DNA from 2 places in the Blautia hansenii DSM 20583 genome. Region 1 is predicted to be linked to the other one. Evidence: predicted binding sites of a transcription regulator. Region 1 holds the regulator's gene; the other holds the start of a gene.
The links. The regulator Rex, encoded in region 1, represses fermentation and respiration genes when NADH is low (regulators of the CRP and FNR family bind a similar motif). The targets are predictions, from matches to a motif close to ATTGTTAANTANTTAACAAT.

Region 1 (8,952 bases):
CTCAAGAAAGACATACATTTTATCATTATATATATTCAAAAAATAGTTTGGCTGCGTTAATTCATGACTCCGAAGATAAAATTACAGATTATGCAAATTGGTATTTTGTATATGTACTTGAACTTGTAATTAGAGTAAACTTTTTAAAAGTGTCTGGTGTTGTGTTAAATCAGGAAGCTGTGGATTACGCATTAGAGTCGATAAATGATTGGATTATATATGAAAATAATCTTGACAAAGACTGTATAACACATCGTTATCAGATGGCTCAAGAATTGAAACGAATGGGAATTACTATGAAATAGATATTTAGGTTATTAAATTTTATTCAAAAAATGAAATGAGGTATGCAAGATGGCAAACAATAGAGATGATTTTTCCTTGGCTACGAAGGAGTTGCTTGCAAATCGAGTAGGCAGAAGATGTAGCAATCCGAAATGTCAAAAACTAACTTGTGCTGCAAATACTGATCCAGATAAAATTACAAATATTGGTGTAGCTGCCATATTTGTGCCGCAGCAAAGGGTGGTCCAAGATATGATGAAAGTATGACACCAGAAGAACGAAAGTCTTCTGAGAATGGAATATGGCTATGCCAGTCTTGCTCAAAGTTAATAGATACAGATACCACTCGTTATTCAAAAGCAGTTCTTTTAGAGTGGAAAAAGGCTGCAGAATTATCAGCACTTTCAGAGATTGAAAAGATTTCGCCAATACAATCTATGGAAGAGGATAAAGCGATTATCAAATTCTTTGTTCAATGTTTTGATCGTCCAGCTTTTCAAGATGACATTTATCAGGAAGGTCGAATGGAGGATTTTGATAAAGCCATCGAAGATACTCTTATCGCATTGAATACAGGGGTTATGCGTACCAGAGATGGTGAGAAACTAAAACAAGCGGAAGGAAAATCGGCGATTCAAAATCCAATATGGCGTAAAAAACTCGATACAATTGCAGATATGCTTAATGATATCCGTAGACGATTAAAGGTGGCTGAAGCAGAGCATACATATACAAAATATGGTTCAGGACAGGATGTTTTTTATTGTTTTTCAGATAGAGAACTCGGTGAGTGGTTTAATCTTACAAGAGAAGAAATATTGAAAATCTTATCTTCTATTTGTAGGGAGGCTGGATTGCGTGAATTACATTTTCCTTGCAGAAGGTATAAATGGTAAAAGAGAAGGAGAGGGGTATAGTCATCATAGGCTATATCCCTCAAAATCATTTCTCTACTAACGTTTTATAAACTCTACTTGATTTGTTTGCATCTATTTATCAAAGCCTTTTGCGGATTTATAGCATTTATTTAACACCCAGCCGTTATTTTGAAGAAAAAGTGCTGAAATACCTGATAAAATCGTAAAAAAAGCGAAAGAAAATTGCCTGCAACTACTTGACACAAGAGGGAGCATTTCCCCATATAGATTTTGACAACCGAATTTGGAGCTTTCAGGACTTTGTAAACGGTCGTACAAAGCCTTATGATGACAATGGTCACGGAACTCATGTATTGGGAATTATCGGCGGAAGCGGTGCGGCAGGAAAGGGTAAAATTCAAGGGATTGCGCCAAAATGCGGGCTTATTCCCATTAAAGTGCTGGATAAAAAGGGAAATGGCAGCAAGGAAAAGGTATTACGGGCATTTCAATGGATTTTAGAAAACAAAGATTGTTACAATATCCGTATTGTAAATATTTCTGTTGGTACTACCAGACGAGAAGGACATGAGGATTTAATTCGTGCAGTAGAAGATGTCTGGGACGCAGGGCTTGTGGTAGTAGCGGCGGCAGGAAATATGGGTCCCGGAAGATGCAGCATTACAGCGCCCGGAAGCAGCAGAAAAATTATTACCGTAGGTTCTTCGGATATGCTGATGAAAAACCATGGAATTTCAGGAAGAGGTCCTACAAAAGAATGTATCAGTAAGCCGGATATTGTAGCCCCCGGAAGCGAAATCATGTCTTGTACCAACTCCGACAGTTTATTTCCCTATATTGCAAGAAGCGGCACATCTATGTCTACCCCTATTGTGTCAGGAGGCATTGCTCTTTTATTGGAAAAATATCCTCAAATGACGAATTTAGAAGTGAAAAAAAAGCTTTGGAAAACCGCCAAAGACTTGGGCTACGAGCATAATCTTCAAGGTTGGGGATTGTTTGATTTGCATAAATTTTTGCAATAACTCTTGACAAATATCTGTTTTGTCTATTAAAATGTACGAAACAGTTTAATAAAACGCAGTGATAATTTAAGAAAGTAAGAGGTAGAAGATATGGGAAAAATACAAATGGCAACACCTTTAGTAGAGATGGACGGAGATGAAATGACAAGAATTTTATGGGGGTGGATAAAAGAGGAACTGCTTTCTCCTTTTCTTGACTTAAATACAGAATATTATGATTTAGGATTAAAATATCGAGACGAAACAAATGACAAAGTGACTTTGGCTGCCGCTGAAGCAATCAAAAAATATAAAGTAGGGGTAAAATGCGCTACCATTACACCGAATGCAGCCAGAGTCGAAGAATACCATTTAAAAGAAATGTATAAAAGCCCTAACGCCACTATTCGTTCCTGTTTAGACGGTACGGTTTTCCGCACGCCTATTCTGGTAAAAGGCATTGAGCCCTGCGTAAAAAGCTGGAAAAAGCCCATTACCATAGCAAGACATGCCTATGGTGATGTATATAAAAATGCCGAAATGAAAATTCCGGGAGCAGGAAGAGTAGAGTTGGTCTATACAAATGAAAAAGGAGAAGAAACAAGAGAATTAGTACAGGAATTTCAGGAGTCCGGTATTGTACAAGGGATACATAATCTGACGTCTTCCATTGAAAGCTTTGCAAAATCCTGTTTTTCTTATGCACTGGATTGTCATGAGGATTTATGGTTTTCTTCTAAAGACACCATTTCTAAAAAATATGACCATACCTTCAAAGATATTTTTCAGGAAATTTATGAAGCAGAATATAAAGAAAAATTCGAGAAAGAAAATCTAACCTATTTTTATACCTTAATTGACGATGCAGTAGCCCGCATTATGAAAGCAGAAGGCGGTTTTATTTGGGCATGTAAAAATTATGACGGAGATGTGATGAGCGATATGGTTTCCTCCGCTTTTGGCTCACTTGCCATGATGACTTCTGTTTTAGTATCTCCAAAGGGATACTTTGAATATGAGGCAGCCCACGGCACAGTACAGCGTCATTACTATCAATATTTGGAAGGAAAACAGACCTCCACCAATCCGGTAGCAACTATTTTTGCATGGAGCGGCGCTTTAAGAAAAAGAGGAGAGCTGGACGGCAATGCAGAATTAGAACAATTTGCAGATAAGCTGGAGCAAGCTGTTTTAAAAGTCATTGAGTCTGGAAAAATGACAAAGGATTTGGCTGCAATTACCACAGACACTTCTGTAACCGTATTAAACAGTTTAGATTTTATAAAAGAAATCAGAAAAGAATTAGAAGTTATTTAACATTTACAAGAAATAATATATTAAAACAAAAATCTAGAAGATTTCTATATTTTTAGCAAATTTGTCTGGCACACTTTGAGATTACAAGCTCAAAGTGTGCGCAGACTGAGCGCAACATGTAGAAATCCTCTGGATTAGCTAAATTATTCTGCCAGCTCTTCCCACTTTTCATAAAGCTCTTCCAGCTTTTGGGCAATTTCGGCTTTTTCTTTGGAAAGACGAACACACTCCGCTACATTGGTAGCAACTTCCGGTTTTGCCATTTCCTCATCAATTTCACTGTCTCTTGTTTCCAGTTCTTCAATCATGGCTTCTGTTTTCTTTAAATCATTTTCTTTTTTGCGAAGACGTGCCTGTTCTTCCTTTTGCTGTTTCCAGTCTAATTTCACCGCAGAAGTCTTTGTTTCAACAGCTTCCTCTTGAATATCCGGTGCATAAATCTGTGTTAATTCTTCTTTTTTCTCTAAATAATAATCATAATTTCCAATGTAATTTACCAGCTTTTGATTAGTTAAATCTAAAATTCTGGTAGCTGTTTTATTGATAAAGTAGCGGTCATGAGAGACGTATAAAACAGTTCCCTCATAATTGCTTAAAGCTTCTTCCAAAATTTCTTTTGAGGTAATATCCAGATGGTTGGTAGGCTCATCCAAGATTAAGAAATTGGCTTCTGAAAGCATCAGCTTTGCCAAAGAAACACGCCCTTTTTCTCCGCCGCTTAAAGCCTGAATAGGCTTAAATACATCATCTCCCGTAAACAAAAAGGCTGCCAGCAGATTGCGGATTTCCGTATTGGTCAGTTTCGGGAAATCATCGGAAATTTCTTCAAAAATGGTCTTTTCATTGTGCAAAACATGGTGTTCCTGGTCATAATAACCGATATGAACCTTGCTTCCCAAATGAAAACATCCGGTATCTGGTGGCACAATTTCATTTAAAATTTTTAAAATCGTAGTTTTTCCTGTACCGTTATTTCCAATAATGGCAACACGCTCGCCTCTTTTCACAGAAAAGTTCAAATCTTCAAAAAGTGTGAGAGGAGGGAAGGATTTTCCAAGCCCTTCTACGGTTAAAACATCATTTCCGCTGGTAATTCTGGGCTTTAATGTAATCTTCATAGAGCTGTCGATTTCCACCGGTTTTTCCAGAACTTCCATTTTATCCAGCATTTTTTCTCTACTTTCTGCTCTGCGGATGGACTTCTCTCTATTAAAGGATTTCAGCTTTGCAATAACCTCTTCCTGATGTTTGATTTCCTGCTGCTGATTTAGGTATGCCTGATAAGCTGCTTTACGAAGAAGGGATTTCTTTTCACTGTAAGCGCTGTAATTTCCTGTAAAAACAGATACCTTTCCATTATCAATTTCTACAATTTTCGTAGCCACTTTGTCCAGAAAATATCGGTCATGAGAGACGATAAAAACAGCCCCGGGATAGTTCAAAAGATAAGTTTCCAGCCATGCAATGGAGTCCATATCCAAATGGTTGGTAGGCTCATCCAACAGAATAATATCCGGTTTGGAGAGAAGGAGGCGGCCAAGGGCTACCCTTGTTTTCTGTCCTCCGGAAAGCGTGGAAACCTGTTTCTGAAAGTCTTCTTCCTGAAATCCCAACCCTTTTAAAACACCGGTCAGCTCACTTTTGTAGGCATATCCGTTTTCCATTTCGAATTCATGTGTGAGACGGGAGTAACTGTCCATAAGCTTTGTCAGGGCTTCTCCTGTGGTATGCTTCATTTCCGCTTCCATTTCACGCATGCGGATTTCCATATCCAGAATATGCTGTTTTACCTGCAACAGGCAGTCATAAATGGTAAGCTCATTTTCCATTTCCTGATGCTGCGCCAGATATCCCAAGGTCTTTCCTTTTGCCAGAATAACCTGTCCGTTGTCAGGGGAAAGTTCTCCTACAATAATACGAAAAAGTGTAGATTTTCCCGCACCGTTAATGCCCACAAGAGCAGCCTTTTCTCTTTCTTCTATATGGAAACTGGCGTCCTGTAAAATGGTGACGCCGTCAAAAGATTTTTCTATATTTTGACACGCTAATATCATGTAAATATCTCCTTTGTAAATATAGTATCTTCATTTATTATAGCGGAAAAAATATATTTGACAACAGATAAATGAATTATGATTGACTTTAATTTAACAATTTTATATAATAATTTCAAGAAATGTGTATTTTGAATACAGGAGGGTTCGCCGTGGAGGAAAAAAGCATTTCAAAAGCAGTAATTAAACGACTGCCTCGATATTACAGATATTTAGGTGAACTCATAGAGGAGGGAATAGAAAGGATTTCATCCAATGAGTTAAGTGCAAAGATGCGTGTAACAGCTTCTCAAATCCGTCAGGACTTAAATAATTTCGGGGGCTTTGGGCAGCAGGGATACGGATACAATGTGCCATATCTGTACGAGGAAATCGGAAAAATTCTGGGGTTGGATAAAACCCATCACATGATTATCATAGGAGCGGGAAATCTGGGACAGGCTCTTGCCAATTATGTAAAATTCGAAAAGAGAGGCTTTAAAATTGTGGGCGTTTTCGATATCAATCCAGTTTTAAAAGGAATTTCCATCAGGGGAAATGGAATTCGTATGATGAGCGAGCTGCCGGAATTTTTACAAAAAGAAGACGTACAGATTGCAGCGCTGACAGTACCAAAAAGCAGCGCCGCAGAAATTGCAGAGCTTTTGGTGCAAAATGGTATTAAAGCCATTTGGAATTTTGCCCATTTGGACTTAAATGTGCCAAAAGATGTAATTGTAGAAAACGTTCATCTTTCCGAAAGCCTGATGCGTTTATCCTACAATTTGACTGTTGCGGAGCAGAAAGAAGAAAAATAAAGGGGAAGGCTGTTGTGAAAGAAATTTTACAGCAGCTTTTTTCCGTTATCGTTAGGAGGATGACATGGAGAGAATTGTAACAGGTGATCAGATGCAGCTTTTAGATAAATACACCATAGAAGAAATGGGTGTTCCTTCTTTAGTGCTTATGGAAAGAGCCGGACTTTCTGTTTTTGAAGCAATAAAAAAAGAGGGGTTTTCTCTTAATAAAATTTTGATTTTATGCGGAAGCGGAAATAATGGGGCGGATGGTGTGGTACTGGCACGACTGCTTCATCTTGCAGGTTATTGCACAGATGTCTGTATTTTAGGAAAGCCGGAGAAATTTACAAAAGAAATGCAGAAACAGATAGATATTGGAAAAAATTATGGAATTTCCTTTGTCAAGAGTTTTCATATTTCTGAATATACTGTTATTGTAGATGCTGTTTTCGGTGTGGGACTTTCCAGAGAAATCACGGGAAATTTAAAAGAAATTATACTGGAATTACATAAATTTCAAGGAAAAATCGTTGCTGTGGATATTCCTTCGGGAATTTGCAGCAGAACAGGAAAAATATTGGGCTGTGCGGTAAAAGCGGACTTAACCGTCACATTTGCTTATGGAAAAACAGGGCTTTTTCTTTATCCCGGCGCAGAATATGCAGGAAAGGTTGTCATTGCCGATATCGGTATTTATGCCAAACCGGAAATACTTCCAAAGCCCGAAATTTTTACTTATACAAAAGGGGACTTAAAAGAAATCCGAAGAAAGAGGGATGGAAATAAAGGCAGTTTTGGGAAAATCCTTTTAATTGCAGGAAGCAAGGATATTTTCGGCGCAGCCTATTTAAGCGGAATGGCAGCTATGAAAACCGGAGCAGGTATGCTAAAAATCTGTACGCATAAAGAAAATAAGGTTCTTTTTTCCTGTTTTCCCGAAGCCATGCTCTTGTGTTACGAGGATGACGAGAACATTACAAAAGAATTGTCAGAAGGTTTTCAATGGGCAGATGTCATTGGAATTGGACCGGGTATTGGTCTTGGCAAACAGGCAGAAAGTTTGCTGGATACGGTGCTTTCCCAAGGAACAAAACCCCTTGTTATTGACGCAGATGCCATAGGAATGTTAAAAGGACGCACAGAACAGTTAAAAAACTATCCAAATGAAGTGATTTTAACACCACATTTAGGAGAATTTTCCCGTCTTACCGATATTTCTATAAAAAAATGGAAAGAAAATCCCATAAAAATCACACAGGAAATTGCAAAAACCCTTTCTGTTGTGTTAGTATGTAAGGATGCCAGAACAGTTATCAGTAATGGAGACAAAAACATTTACTTGAATTTATCCGGAAATGACGGTATGGCAAGCGCAGGCAGCGGCGATGTTCTGACAGGTATGATTTTAAGTCTTTTGGCTCAGGGAAAAGATGGGTTAAAGGCAGCCTGTCTGGGTGTTTATCTTCACGGAGCTGCCGGAGATTTGGCAGCAAAAAGAAAAGGCCGTGCAGCTATGCTGGCAGGAGATTTAATAGATGCAGCAGGGCAAATTCTGGATGAAGTTTAAAAAGGGAGAGATGAGAAAGGCATGAGAATACAAAGCAGAATTCAGGCGCACATTAATCTGGATGCAATCGATTATAACCTGAAAAACATGTATGATTATATGGGAAAGAACACACAGATTATCGCAGTGTTAAAGGCAGACGGTTATGGACACGGAGCAGTCCCCATCGCAAAGGAAATTGAGGCTTATTCTTATATATGGGGGATTGCGGTTGCCACTGTGGAGGAAGGCAGAGAGCTTCGAAAAGCCGGAATAAAAAAGCCGATTTTAATTTTAGGCTATACCTACGAAGAAGATTATGACCGAATTGTAAAAGAAGATTTTCAACCTACGGTCTTTAAGCTTTCCATGGCAGAACAGCTTTCAAAAGCAGCCGTAAAAGCCAATAAAACTTTAAAAATACATATAAAATTAGATACAGGCATGACACGTATCGGCTATCGCCACATAGAAGACGCAATACCGGAAATCGTGGAAATTTCAAAGCTTCCAAATATCGAACTGGAAGGGATTTTCACGCACTTTGCAAGAGCAGATGAGACCGACCTTGCACCGGCATATCAACAGCTGGAAAAATATCAGGAATTTTTAGACGCTTTAAAGAGACAGGGAATTTCCATACCTGTAAAGCATTGCTCTAACAGCGCAGCCATTATTCGGATGCAGGATGCCTATTTCGATGCAGTACGTGCAGGAATTATTCTCTACGGCATGTATCCTTCCAATGAAGTGGAAAAAGATAAAATTCTTCTGAAACCGGCAATGGAATTGAAAAGCCATATTGCATACATAAAAGAAGTGGAACCGGGAGTAGAAATCAGCTACGGCGGAACCTTCACAACTGAAAAAGTAACCAGAGTTGCCACCATACCCGTGGGCTATGCAGACGGTTATTCCAGAGGCCTTTCCAATAAAGGCAGTGTCTTAATTCGTGGAAAAAGAGCAAAAATCCTCGGAAAAGTATGTATGGACCAATTTATGGTAGATGTAACGGAAATTCCGGAAGCAAAGGAGTTAGATGAAGTAACCCTTCTTGGAAAAGACGGTACAGACTGCATTACCATGGAA
Region 2 (14,565 bases), 130 kb from region 1:
TCAGAGGAGCTTATTATAAAATCAGCACTCTTTCAGAGGAAGAAAGAGCAAAAGGCTTGATTACGGCATCTGCGGGAAATCACGCACAGGGCGTGGCTTATGCCGCAAAGGCTTTTGGAGCAAAAGCGGTCATTGTAATGCCAACAACCACACCGCTGATTAAAGTGGAGAGAACAAAGAGCTACGGAGCAGAAGTTATTCTTCACGGAGATGTATATGATGAAGCATGTGCCCACGCTTATGAGCTGGCAGAAAAGCATGGCTATACTTTTATCCATCCTTTTGATGACCCTGCTGTGGCAACCGGACAGGGAACTATTGCCATGGAGATTATCAAGGAGCTGCCTCTGGTAGATTATGTTTTAGTGCCTATCGGAGGAGGCGGTCTGGCAACAGGTGTTTCCACTTTGGTAAAACTTTTAAATCCTAATATTAAAGTTATCGGAGTAGAGCCGGAAGGTGCAAACTGCATGCAGGCATCTATCTTAAACGGCGAAGTTATGACGCTTCCTACGGTGAACACCATTGCAGACGGTACAGCAGTCAAACGTCCGGGAGAGAAAATTTTCCCATACATTCAGAAAAATGTAGATGAAATCATCACAGTAAAAGATGAAGAATTGGTTGTTGCCTTCTTGGATATGGTAGAAAATCACAAGATGATTGTAGAAAATTCAGGACTTCTTACGGTGGCAGCGTTAAAGCATCTGAAATTCCAGAATAAAAAGGTAGTGTCCATTTTAAGTGGCGGAAACATGGACGTAATTACCATGGCATCTGTGGTACAAAACGGTCTCATTGCCAGAGACAGAATTTTCACTGTTTCCGTACTTCTTCCAGATAAACCGGGCGAATTGGTGCGTGTGGCTGCTGTAATTGCAAAACATCAGGGCAATGTTATTAAACTGGAGCATAACCAGTTTGTAAGCACTAACAGAACAGCGGCAGTGGAATTAAAAATTACTTTGGAAGCTTTTGGCACAGAGCATAAGCAGGAAATTATGAAAGCATTAGAGGAAGAAGGATATCGTCCGAAACTGAAAATGGCAAGCTTATAATCCTTTGGAAGAAGGTAAAGGGGGTATTTTGAAGAAAGAGAAGATTTTGACTTATTCTATGATTGGATTTTATAAAACAAAATCCACGAAAGCGCTGTTTCTGAAAATGCTGAAAAATATGACAGTTTTATTGGCATTATATGTTGTAATGACCGGAATTGCAAGTTTTATCAATTCGGGAATAGGCGGTTATATGAACTATTTTGAACCTCTTTATTTGGTAATTAGTGTTATAATTATGAGTTTTCTTGTGGGAACTTATTTAAAGACCATTAAAAAATATTAGTGCGGAAACCTATTATCTAATATGCTAAGAGGGTGAGCAGATGAAAAAGTTAAAAAATATTTGTTTAACAATTATTATTGTATTAGCTGCTTTATGGGGTACTATGTTTCTCACAGATTATTTTCGATGTTCTTCCTTTGAAGAACCGATATTTGTTGTCCAAAAGGATATTATTGATGAAAGCGGTTCAGGAACATATCAAGGTTTAGGATATACTGTTGAGATTGAAAAGTATAATCATGAAGTATATGGGAAGGGCATACTGTCAATAGACATGAAGCTGTTTGGCAAAAGAATTATCAGTGCGATTACATAAAGCTCTATGCTAATGATTGGGGCGGGATTTTCGGAATTCCGCTCCAAAACTATATTAGGGTGAAAGGGGAAAGTATGACTTTAGAAAATAAACTGGATATCACAGACTCCACAGAATTAGCCAGAATGGAAGAAAAGATAAGTAAGAAAAAAGCAGTTGAATTATTTGAAAATGGATATTTGGATAATTATGAAGTAGGAACATTTCAGATGCTTGCAGCCATTCATAGATATTTATTTGGCGATATATATGAGTTTGCAGGAAAAGTACGAACTGTAAATGTTGCAAAAGGAAATTTTCGATTTGCACCGGTGATGTATTTGCAGGCAGCTATTGAAAATATTGAGAAGATGCCACAGTCAACATTTGAGGAAATTATTGAAAAATATGTAGAGATGAATATAGCGCATCCATTCCGAGAAGGGAATGGCAGAAGCACAAGAATATGGCTTGATTTAATTTTGAAAAAAGAGTTAAACATGGTTATTGATTGGAGTGTTGTTGATAAAGAAGATTATCTACTTGCAATGGAAAGAAGTCCGATAAAAGATATTGAAATAAAATATATATTGAAACAGGCTTTGACTGATAAAGTAGAAAACAGAGAAGTGTATATGAAGGGAATAGACCATAGTTACTATTATGAGGGATATTTCATATATAAAGCAGAAGATTTATAAAAACATTTCCCTATCAACGAAGAAAAGAGCCGAGGCTGTTGTGGCAGCCTCGAAGACAGAAGTGCAAGGTACTTATGACATTGCCGGAAGACCAAAGAGAGCATATCGAATAAGAAATAGAATAAGGAGATGAACCGGATAGAAAAAGTAAAAGAAATATTTCGGTCCGTTTCCTTTTTTATGATTATAAAGGTTTATCGGAATAAAAGCCAGACACGCTGTTGCCTCCCAATATAACGCCAGACATCCCGCAATGGTTTTTTCCACAGGATAGAAATAAAAAACATATAAAACAAGTATAAGGACAATTCCTTTCCAGTTATAATCTGCATGAAAGAGAAATCCGGTTAAAATTCCAAGGACAGCAGGAATGATACCGAGGATTTCTTTTTTTTCTTTTAAGATTTCTATTGCCCACATAGTCAGAAAACCAATAAGCAAAGTGAACATGACATTTTGATAGGAAAATTCCAAGATTTTTCCACGAAAGCATAAATCAAAAGGAATTTCTGAAATACAGGCGAACAGGAAAAGGCGCAGAGCATATTTTTTTCTGTTGGAGGTATGATAAAAGCCTTCTACCAAGAGAAAACAGAAAATAGGAAAGGAAATGCGCCCAATTTGACGAATAAAAAAATCCAGTTTTGAAAGAAAGACGCTGGTATCATAGGAAAATGCAGAGGAAAGTCCCTGATTGTAAGCAGAAATTGCACCCTTTTCTAATATAATCGCTCCAATATGGTCTATAAACATGGTAATAAGAGCAATCCATTTTAATGCACCTGAAGTCAGTACAGGTGGAAGTAATTGCTTCTTTGATAGAGAAAAATTTGCTTTCATAAGAAATCCTTTCCGAGTGGTTTTTACTTGTTTTGTGTTGCACTAGTTTGTAAGTATACCATAAATTGTAATTGTATGAAATAAAATACCTGAATTTTCTTGCAATCTTTTTGGAAAATAGATATGATTGCTGTGCGGTATATTTAGAATAGAATGGAAAGGAATTAAAGATGAGAGGTTTAGATACAAACGTAAAACGGATTCGCCGAAAAGTATTTAAAGAAATTGCAAAAGCCGGTTTTCAGTCATCGGATGAAACACTGGTAGCAGATATTGAAGCAATACCTTATAAAATCGTAAAAGAAAGAGCGACTTACAGAGAAAGTATTTATCGGGAAAGAGCGGTAGCCAGTGAACGAGTACGTCTGGCAATGGGAATGTCTTTAAGACCGGAAAATACAGCCGTTCATATTACTTCCGGCTTAGAAGCCAGCAATATCGATGAAAAATATTATGAACCGCCGCTGATGCAGGTTATTCCTTCTGCCTGTGATGCCTGCGAGACAAAAATGTATGAGGTTTCCAATATGTGCAGGGGATGCGTAGCTCATCCGTGTAAAGAAATTTGCCCCAAAGGTGCGATTTCCATTATAAAGGGAAAATCTGTCATTGATCAGGAAAAATGTATCAAGTGCGGAAAATGTAAAAGCGTCTGTCCTTACGATGCCATTGCTAAGAAGGAACGTCCCTGTGCAAGAGCTTGCGGTGTCAATGCCATTGAAAGTGATGAAATGGGAAGGGCAACGATTAACAATGAGAAATGTGTTTCTTGCGGTATGTGTATGGTAAGCTGTCCTTTTGGGGCTATTTCTGATAAATCTCAGATTTTCCAGTTGGCACACGCTTTAAAAGAGGGAAAACAGATTATTGCAGAGGTTGCACCGGCTTTTGTAGGACAGTTTGGAGACGAAGTAACTCCGAGAAAATTAAAAGCAGCGCTTTTGAAATTGGGATTTTCAGAGGTTTATGAAGTAGCTTTAGGTGCAGACATTGGAGCGGTAGCAGAAGCGCATCACTATGCAGAAAAAGTCAGCACAGGAGAGCTTCCGTTTTTACTTACTTCCTGCTGTCCGTCATGGATTATGATGGCGAAAAAGTTCTTCCCGGATATGATTGAGAATATTTCTCAGGAATTAACACCGATGGTGGCAACTGCCAGAACCATTAAAAAGGAATATCCCGATGCACAGGTAGTGTTTATCGGACCATGTGCGTCTAAAAAGTTGGAGGCTTCCAGAACAAGTGTCAGAAGTGATGTGGATTTTGTTATTACATTTGAAGAATTAGCGGGAATGTTTGAAGCAAAAGAGATTGAACCAAAAGAGTGCGAAGGAGACAGCTCTTTCCACAATGCAACGGCAGCAGGAAGGGGATATGCTGTTTCCGGTGGAGTTTCCAGTGCAGTGGGAGATTGCCTGAAAGAATATTATCCTGAAGTGGAAGTGCATATTGAGCATGCGGAAGGATTAAGCGAATGTAAAAAGCTTTTGACAAAAGCAAAAGCAGGAAAATTAAAAGGCTGCATGATTGAAGGTATGGGATGTCCGGGAGGCTGTATGGCAGGAGCCGGAACCAATATACCGTTTACAAAAGCAGCGGCAGAACTGAAAAAATATCAGCAGGCGTCTTCCAAACAGTTGCCACCGGCTGAATTAGCGGAAATTCAATTAGATTAAAGAAAAGAACCATAAGTTTTCTTCTTATAGGAAACTTGTGGTTCTTTTTCATGTAATTAGGAAATTACATTGTTGCAGAATTCTTTTTTTAATCTTTAGAAAAACTTTAAAAAGCTATGGCTGTTCTCTTTAAATATCTCCATTAAGATAAAAGTAACTTAAAAGAAGACAAAAGGGGGAACTCTTATGAAGATATTATTAACAAGTGATTGGTACAAGCCGATTGTCAACGGAGTAGTGACATCCGTTGTGAATTTAAAGAAAGAATTGGAAGAAAGAGGACATGAAGTAAAAGTTTTGACATTATCACCGACTTATGAGTCTTATCGAAAGGAAAATGTATATTACATAAAATCTTTAAATCTGGAAATGATTTATCCCAACGCAAGAGCGGTTCTTCCTCATGTGGAAAGATTTATTCAGGAATTGATTGACTGGAAACCGGACATTGTACATTCTCAGTGCGAATTTATGACTTTTTCTTACGCAGTGAAAATCAGTAAGAAATGTAAATGTCCATTGCTTCATACTTATCATACGATTTATGAAGATTATATCCATTATCTTCCCGGAGGCTTGTCCTCCTATAAGCTTGGGGCAGCTTTTGAGAAAAAAATCGTTGCACAGCTTTCCAGAAGTATTTTAAATAAAACAAATCAGGTAATTGTACCTACGGAAAAAGTAGAAAAAATTTTAGAAAAGTATGAAGTAGAAGAACCGATTTCTGTTATACCTACGGGAATTGATTTAAAAAATTTTCAAAACAGAATGTCTAAATCAGAATGTGAAAATCTGAAAAAGAAATGGAACATTCCTCTTGAAAATAAGGTGCTTGTCAGTGTAGGAAGATTGGCAAAAGAGAAAAATCTGGAAGAAATCTTAAATTATTTTGCCCGTCTTATCTATGAGGAAGAAAAACAGAATTTAACACTTTTAATCGTAGGAGACGGTCCTGACAGAGAACGGCTGGAAAAAATCAGCGAGAGCTTGTCCTTGACAGGAAAAGTAATTTTTACAGGTATGGTAAATCCACAGGACGTGGGAATTTACTATCAGTTAGGAGACGTTTTTGTATGTGCCTCTAACAGTGAGACACAGGGAATTACTTACATTGAAGCCTTAGCCAGCGGAAGACCGGCGCTGTGCCGTAAGGATGAATGTCTAAATCAGGTAATCACAGATGGGTATAATGGTTTCCAATATGAAACTTACGAATACTTTAAAATGCACTTAGAATATATTCTGGAGGATGAAACAAGAAAAGCGGAAATGGGATTAAGGGCAAAAGAAACCGCTTATCTCTATTCCACATGGAATTTCTGTACAATGGCAGAAAGCTTATACAAAGAAGTGCTGAAACGTCAGGAGGCAGAGAAAGAAGCTTCCGTATGGGCACATAGAGTTTATAACAGAATTTTATGGAACAGAAAAGGGCTGTTAAAGAGAGGGGCATGAAAATGATGAAGAAGATAAATATGTTATCAAAAGCAGATATGGTAAAAGGGCAGGGCGTGCTTTCTGCTCATGATGAACAAGTTGCATTGGCAAAGCAGGTAATGAAGCAGGAAGCAGTTGTTTTGGAAAATGCAAAAGCTCCATGTGATATTGTGCATTATCATTCCATTAATCCGGAATATTACTTTTCTATTCCGGCCAAGAGAAAGCAAAGCGCTTTAGTGGGGTATGTACATTTTCTTCCGGAAACAGTGGAAAACAGTATTTCCCTTCCAAGAGTTGCGAAAAATACTTTTTATAAATATATGATATCTTTTTATAAAAAGATGGATTATCTGGTTACGGTTAATCCGGTTTTTATTGATAAATTAGCAGATTACGGTATACCGAGAGAAAAAGTGACTTATATTCCCAATGTTGTTTCAGAAAAGAATTTTTATCCGTTAAGTACGGAAAAGAGAAATGCAATCCGAAAGAAATGTAAGATTGGAAACGATACATTTACAGTATTATGTGTAGGGCAGTTACAAAAGCGAAAAGGCGTACTGGAGTTTATTGAAATTGCAAGAAAAATGCCGGATTGTCAGTTTGTGTGGGCAGGCGGATTTTCTTTCGGAAAGATTTCAGAAGGGTATGAAGAAATCAGAGAAGCCATGAAACATGCACCAAAGAATATAAAGTTCTTGGGAATTGTAGACAGGGAAAAAATGAATGAAGTCTATAATATGGCAGATGTTATGTTTTTGCCATCTTATGAAGAACTGTTTCCCATGACAATTTTGGAGTCAATGAACTGCGCTTTGCCGGTTCTGGTTCGAGACCTTTCTATCTATGATCCGATTTTGTTTGACTATGCTTTGCGAGGAAAAGGAACTTCTGATTTTATCAGGATTTTAACACAGCTAAAAGAAGAACCGGACTTTTATCATAGAAGCGCCCATGCTTCTTATGAAGGTCATTTAAGATACAGTACAGAGGCGGTAGGAGAGCAATGGAAAAAGTTTTATCACAGGGTTCTGCGGGAACAGGCAGAGAAAAAAGAGGTTTTACTATGGAAAAAACAAAAACAGCAATGTGTTTAAATTTATGTACCATTCTTGGTATGGCGGGAATGATATGGTTTATCTGGTATGGGATTGATAACCGATTGTTTGTATCTTCTGAGTCTTTGCAGGCATTTTTAGACCGTTTTGGACTTTTTGCTCCTGCCCTTTTTATCCTGATACAGATGGTGCAGGTAGTCATTCCTATTTTGCCGGGAGCAATCGGATGTCTGGGCGGTGTGCTGATTTTCGGACCGGTATGGGGCTTTGTATATAATTATGTAGGAATAGCCATGGGCTCTGTTTTGGCATTTCTTTTGTCAAAGCATTATGGAAGACCATTTGTTCATCATATTATCGGAGAGAAAAATTATAACAAATATATTGGCTGGCTGGACAAAGGCAAAGCCTTTGATAAAGCCTTTGCCGTGGCAATTTTTCTTCCCGTAGCGCCGGATGATTTGCTTTGTTACATAGCCGGACTGACGAAAATGTCTTTAAAGAAATTTACATGTATTATTCTTTTGGGAAAACCGGGTTCTATTTTTTTATATAGTTTGGGGCTTACGGGAATTATGGAGCTTATCAAATATGTATTTTAGAAGGGAAAAGTTATCGTTATAGCGATAGCTTTTTTCTATGTACAGAATATTGGTGCTGTGTTAGAATGAAGACAGACCGGAGGTGAAGAAGCGTGGAGAAAAAAGTATATGAGATTATGCAGAAAAACAGAAAAGTTGCAGAAATTTCAGAAACAGGATTTTGCAAAATTTATGATGAAAGTTTTTTACCGTATAATCTATACTTAGAGGAAAATGATGATATTGATACACTTGTAAATAACGTAACTAATTTTTATTATTGGTGTGCCACACGAGTTCTTACTTTAGATAGAAAATATGCAAAAGAAATTCTCAACAGCATTGGGATGCGTCAGGCAGTTACTGACAGGGAAAGAGCGCAAATTGCTTTAAGCTATCGATGTGCTTCTTTAACAGATGTTTTTTGGGTACGTCAAAAAGGTGAAGAAATAACTTTTGAAGAAATTAATTTATATAACAATCATTTGAAAAATACTTTTATTGATATTTCTCTTCGGGGAAAACAGTATACCGCAGATAATCATGAGCTTGCAAAGGACTTATCTACAAATGGATGCTTTCCAAAAGCTTGGAAAAGGGAAGAAGAAGGGTTTATACTTCTAAAAGACGGCGGAGAAGATGCTGTGGAAAGAGAATTACTGGCAAGCAGGATTTGCCAATGCTTTGATGTCAGTCAGGTTATCTATCAAAAATCGTATTTTTCTCATGAAAAAGTAACAAAAAGTGAGAATATTACTTCTTTGGAAACCTCTCTTGCATCTATGGAAGCATTCGAGATATATGCACAGAACCATGATAGAGATGTAAAAGAATATATTTTATCTTTAGACAGCCACAATTATTATATGATGAATATTATTGACTATTTAGTGGGAAATACAGACAGGCATTGGGGAAACTGGGGAGTGCTTGTGGACACGAAAAATAACAAGCCGATTTCTCTCCACAAACTTATGGATTTTAATCGAGCGTTTTACGCCTATGATAATATAGATGGAGCAAACTGCCAGACGACATTTTACAAAAAAATGAGTCAAAGAGAAGCAGCGGAAGAAGCGGTAAAGAAGATAGGACTTAACCAGATAAAAGAGGTAAAGAAAAGTTATTTTGAAGCATTGCCTCAGTATTGGGGAATGTTTGAGAAAAGATTGAGCTTATTGAAAGGAATATAAGCATAGAAAAAGGATTTTGCAAGCCACAGTTGAACTTGCAAAATCCTTTCGCATTTTAAGTATTTACATCAGAAAGTGAGAATTAAAATCTTCCTTCTTTTGCAGCTTCTTCAATAGCAACAGCAACAGCAACAGTCATACCAACCATTGGGTTGTTACCAGCGCCGATAAGTCCCATCATTTCTACGTGAGCAGGAACAGAAGAAGAACCAGCGAACTGAGCGTCAGAGTGCATACGTCCCATAGTATCTGTCATACCGTAGGAAGCTGGACCTGCAGCCATGTTGTCTGGGTGAAGTGTACGTCCTGTACCACCACCGGAAGCAACAGAGAAGTATTTTTTACCCTGTTCAACACATTCTTTTTTGTATGTACCAGCTACTGGATGCTGGAAACGTGTTGGGTTTGTAGAGTTACCTGTAATGGAAACGTCAACACCTTCTTTGTGCATGATAGCAACACCTTCTGTTACATCATTAGCACCGTAGCAGTTAACTTTTGCACGAAGTCCATCAGAGTAAGCTTTACGGAATACTTCTTTCACTTCACCTGTGTAGTAATCCATTTCAGTTTCTACATAAGTAAATCCATTGATACGAGCGATAATCTGAGCAGCATCTTTTCCTAAACCGTTTAAGATAACACGCAGAGGCTCTTTACGAACTTTGTTTGCTTTTTCAGCGATACCGATAGCACCTTCAGCAGCAGCGAAAGATTCGTGACCTGCTAAGAAAGCAAAACATTTTGTATCTTCTTCCAGTAACATTTTTCCTAAGTTACCATGTCCAAGACCTACTTTACGCTGGTCTGCAACAGAACCTGGAATACAGAAAGACTGAAGACCTTCACCGATTGCAGCAGCAGCATCAGCAGCTCTTTTGCAGCCTTTTTTGATTGCAATAGCAGCACCTACAGTGTAAGCCCATTTTGCATTTTCAAAACAGATTGGCTGAATGCCTTCAACCATTTTGTATACATCTAAACCAGCAGCTTTTGTAACTTCAGCTGCTTCTTCGATAGAATTAATTCCGTACTCTTTTAAAACAGCCAGAATTTGTTTCTCTCTTCTTTCATATGATTCAAATAAAGCCATTATCCTATCCTCCTGATTTCTATTCTGACAAATCCCGTGATTACTCTTTACGTGGATCGATGATCTTAACAGCGTCAGCTACACGACCATACTGTCCCTGAGCTTTTTCAAATGCTGTGTTTGCATCATCACCAGCTTTGATGAAGTCCATCATTTTACCAAAGCTTACAAATTTGTAACCGATAATTTCATCATCTTCGTTTAAAGCGATGCCTGTTACATAGCCATCTGTCATTTCAAGATAACGAGGACCTTTCTTTAATGTTCCGTACATTGTACCAACCTGAGAACGTAATCCTTTACCTAAGTCTTCAAGTCCAGCACCGATTGGAAGTCCGTCTTCAGAGAAAGCACTCTGTGTACGTCCGTATACAATCTGTAAGAATAATTCTCTCATAGCTGTATTGATAGCATCACATACTAAGTCTGTGTTTAATGCTTCCAGAATTGTTCTTCCAGGTAAAATTTCAGATGCCATAGCAGCTGAATGAGTCATACCAGAACATCCGATTGTTTCAACTAATGCTTCCTGAATGATACCTTCTTTAACATTTAATGTTAATTTACAAGTACCCTGCTGAGGAGCACACCAGCCTACACCGTGTGTTAAACCAGATATATCTTTGATTTCTTTTGCTTTTACCCACTTTGCTTCTTCCGGAATTGGAGCTGCACCGTGATTCACGCCCTGTGCTACTGGGCACATTGTTTCTACTTCATGTGAATAAATCATTTTAAAACTCCTTTCAAGTATATATACTTCAAATGCGTCAATAATTTAACGCTTTATTCAACCCTATTTTCTCATAAAGTGACAAAAAAATCCAGACCTATTTTTTCTTTTCTGCAAAATCTTGCAGGTTTCTTTTTTTGCGTATTCAGACAATTTTTTGTAAATGTAAAATATTTGAAAAACAGAACAGAAATTATACGCATATCTGGCAATTTAAAGGAGATTATGTTATTATATATAAAATAATAAAAATAACTTTATCAAGGAGGTTTTGCTATGAAAAAATATGAGCTTATTCGGGAAATCAGCAATATGTGTCGTGGAGAGATGGAATCTAACATTACAGAAATTGAAACAGATAATTTAGATGTGTATATGAAAGAGCATATCAGCAAAGCTGCTTCCTGTGAAAAGACAGTGCTGGATAATGGTTGTGTTACTTATGATGTTATTACAAATGGATTAAAAGAAAAATATACATTTTCTGAAATTTAATTCGGTACCTCCAAGTGTTTTGGATATGAGCATTTGGAGGTATTTGTTATTTTAAAAGAGACAGGCAGGAAATTGGATAAATTTTATCTATAAATCATAAAATGATAGACGGAAGGATAAACATAGAGTATAATGTAGAAATTCAAAAACCCTAAAAGGGAATATAGAAAGGAAAGAAGAAAGTGAAAAAATTATTTAATAACTTGCCTTTTCGCCTGCTTTTAGGCGTTGTAATCGGTATTCTTGCAGGGCAGGTGGCAAATCTTCCGGTAATGCACGTAATCGTAACTGCCAAATTTATTCTGGGGCAGATTATTACTTTTTGTGTGCCATTGATTATTATCGGATTTATTGCGCCGTCTATTACAAAATTGGGAAATAGTGCCTCTAAAATATTGGGGGTAGCAATTCTTTCTGCTTATACATCTTCAGTTTTTGCCGCATTATTTTCTATGGGAGCAGGATATACACTTATTCCTCATTTATCTATTGTTTCAGAGGTAGATGGCTTAAAGGAACTTCCAGAGCTAGTATTTAAACTGGAAATTCCTCAGATTATGCCTGTTATGAGTGCATTAGTCCTGTCTGTTATGATTGGCCTTGCTGCTACATGGACAAAAGCCAAAACTACGATACGGTTTTTAGATGAATTTCAGAAGATGATACTTCTCATTGTATCAAAGGTGCTTATTCCTATTTTGCCATTCTTTATTGCAGTTACTTTCTGTGCATTATCTTATGAAGGAACCATCACAAAACAGCTTCCTGTATTTCTTAAAGTGATTTTGATTGTAATGGCAGGGCATTATATCTGGCTGGCGCTTTTGTATCTCATCGGGGGTATTTATTCCGGTAAAAATCCGTGGAAAGTATTAAAAAATTATGGTCCGGCTTATTTGACAGCAGTAGGAACTATGTCATCTGCAGCGACATTGGCAGTTGCGCTGCGTTGTGCTAAGAAATCAGAACCTGAGCTTCGTGATGATATGGTGGATTTTGGAATTCCCCTTTTTGCCAATATTCACCTTTGTGGTTCTGTGCTGACAGAAGTATTCTTCGTTATGGTAGTTTCTAAGATTTTATATGGAGAATTACCTTCTGTAGGAAGCATGATACTGTTTTGTGTTCTTTTAGGTGTGTTTGCTATTGGAGCTCCGGGAGTACCGGGAGGTACGGTTATGGCATCTCTGGGGCTGATTATCAGCGTTTTAGGATTTGATGAAACAGGTACAGCTTTGATATTGACAATTTTTGCATTGCAGGACAGCTTTGGTACTGCTTGTAACGTCACCGGTGACGGAGCGCTGACTATGATTTTAACAGGATTTGCGGAGAAGCATAAAATAGAACAACAAAAAATAGAAATCGACTTGTAAATAAAGCATATTGCACAGAAAAAACCTGGAAACATGGAAATTGAACATGTTTCTGGGTTTTTTATTATATTTTTTTCATTTCTGCATAGATATAATATAGACAAACAAAAGAGCACGTAAATAAAGGGAGGTAACCAATTATGAAATTTAAAAAAGTATTTGCAATGCTGATGACAGCAACTATGCTTACATCTATGCTGGCAGGCTGCGGTGGCAGCACAGAAAACGAAGACAAAGAAACACCAAAGGAAGAGTCTTCCGAAGCAAAAGGCGACAAGGAAAAAGGCGGGGACGGAAAGGTATATTATCTGAACTTTAAGCCGGAGCAGGCAGACCAGTGGGTGGAGCTGGCAAAAACTTATACAGATGAAACCGGCGTAGAAGTAGAGGTACAGACAGCGGCAGCCGGCACTTATGAGTCTACCTTGAAATCTGAAATGGCAAAGGACGAGCCTCCTACACTGTTTCAGGTAAACGGTCCGGTGGGACTGGCTTCATGGAAGGATTACTGCTATGATTTATCTGACTCTCAGATTTATAAGGATGTGAGCAGTGACGATTATGTATTAAAAGACGGAGATGCTGTTCAGGGTATTGCTTATGTAATTGAAACCTATGGTTTGATTTATAACAAGGCACTGCTGAATAAATACTTTGAACTTCCGGATGCAGAAATCAAATCCATTGATGAATTAAACAATTTTGAAGCACTGAAAAAAGTAGCAGACGGTATTCAGAAAAACAAAGATGAGTTAGGTGTTTCCGGTGCATTTACATCTGCCGGTATGGATGCTTCTTCTGACTGGAGATTTAAAACACATTTAGCAAACCTTCCGGTTTACTATGAATATAAAGAAGACGGAATTACTTCCTCAGAGGCAATCAAAGGCACTTATATTGAAAACTTCAAAAATGTATGGGATTTATATTTAAAAGACTCCACTTGTGAACCTTCTATGATTTCCTCTAAGACAGGTGAAGATGCAGCTTCTGAATTCGCACTTGGCGAAGCTGTTTTCTACCAGAACGGAACATGGGCTTACAATGATATTAAAGACATGGAAGTAGCAGATGAGGATATGGGAATGCTTCCTATCTACATTGGTGCAGAAGGTGAAGAAAATCAGGGACTTTGCACAGGTTCTGAAAACTACTGGTGTGTAAATAAGAAAGCATCAGAAGAAGATATTCAGGCAACATTGGACTTCCTTACATGGGTTGTAGAAAGTGATGAAGGACGAGATATGCTTGCAAATGAAATGGGATTTATTACACCATTTAAGACCTTTGACGAGTATCTGCCGGAAAATCCGTTGGTAAAAGCATATGATGAATATGCAAAAGCAGGCAAAACACCGGTAAGCTGGAACTTTACAACTATGCCTTCCGAAGAATGGAAGAATAAGGTTGGTTCTGCAATGCTGGAATATGCACAGGGAACAGGAGAATGGGACGCTGTGAAAGCTGCATTTGTAGATGGCTGGGCTTCTGAATACGAAGCAGCACACGCAGAATAAAGAAGATGAGAAACAGGGCTGCTGTGTAAAAGTTTTTTATACAGGCAGCCCTTTTCCTGATAAAAGGGGGAAGAAAATTGGAAAAATCAATTAAAAAATATTTTCCTGTGTTTGTATTGCCCACCATGCTGGCATTTGTTTTAGGATTTATTGCACCCTTTGCTTTGGGTATTTATCTTTCCTTTTGCAAATTTACAACGGTAACAGATGCCAGATGGGTAGG

Region 2: the regulator Rex is predicted to act here: its motif matches at 11,117-11,136, upstream of CGC63_RS08195 (iron-sulfur cluster assembly scaffold protein).

What each region holds. Positions count from the first base shown of each region.
Region 1 covers NZ_CP022413.2:1,515,185-1,524,136, reverse strand. Annotated here, with positions in the region: gene CGC63_RS07550 (hypothetical protein) at 1-305, shown strand, start outside; gene CGC63_RS07545 (hypothetical protein) at 355-552, shown strand; gene CGC63_RS07540 (hypothetical protein) at 549-1,181, shown strand; gene CGC63_RS07535 (S8 family peptidase) at 1,400-2,188, shown strand; gene CGC63_RS07530 (NADP-dependent isocitrate dehydrogenase) at 2,279-3,484, shown strand; gene CGC63_RS07525 (ABC-F family ATP-binding cassette domain-containing protein) at 3,628-5,538, opposite strand; gene CGC63_RS07520 (redox-sensing transcriptional repressor Rex) at 5,691-6,335, shown strand; gene CGC63_RS07515 (bifunctional ADP-dependent NAD(P)H-hydrate dehydratase/NAD(P)H-hydrate epimerase) at 6,400-7,884, shown strand; gene alr (alanine racemase) at 7,906-8,952, shown strand, end outside.
Region 2 covers NZ_CP022413.2:1,637,474-1,652,038, reverse strand. Annotated here, with positions in the region: gene ilvA (threonine ammonia-lyase) at 1-1,058, shown strand, start outside; gene CGC63_RS08245 (hypothetical protein) at 1,087-1,344, shown strand; gene CGC63_RS08240 (hypothetical protein) at 1,385-1,660, shown strand; gene fic (protein adenylyltransferase Fic) at 1,735-2,340, shown strand; gene CGC63_RS08230 (TraX family protein) at 2,413-3,180, opposite strand; gene CGC63_RS08225 (4Fe-4S dicluster domain-containing protein) at 3,351-4,856, shown strand; gene CGC63_RS08220 (glycosyltransferase family 4 protein) at 5,043-6,311, shown strand; gene CGC63_RS08215 (glycosyltransferase family 4 protein) at 6,314-7,393, shown strand; gene CGC63_RS08210 (TVP38/TMEM64 family protein) at 7,363-7,956, shown strand; gene CGC63_RS08205 (hypothetical protein) at 8,049-9,128, shown strand; gene CGC63_RS08200 (GGGtGRT protein) at 9,211-10,221, opposite strand; gene CGC63_RS08195 (iron-sulfur cluster assembly scaffold protein) at 10,262-10,954, opposite strand; gene CGC63_RS08190 (hypothetical protein) at 11,231-11,449, shown strand; gene CGC63_RS08185 (dicarboxylate/amino acid:cation symporter) at 11,632-12,825, shown strand; gene CGC63_RS08180 (ABC transporter substrate-binding protein) at 12,966-14,342, shown strand; gene CGC63_RS08175 (carbohydrate ABC transporter permease) at 14,420-14,565, shown strand, end outside.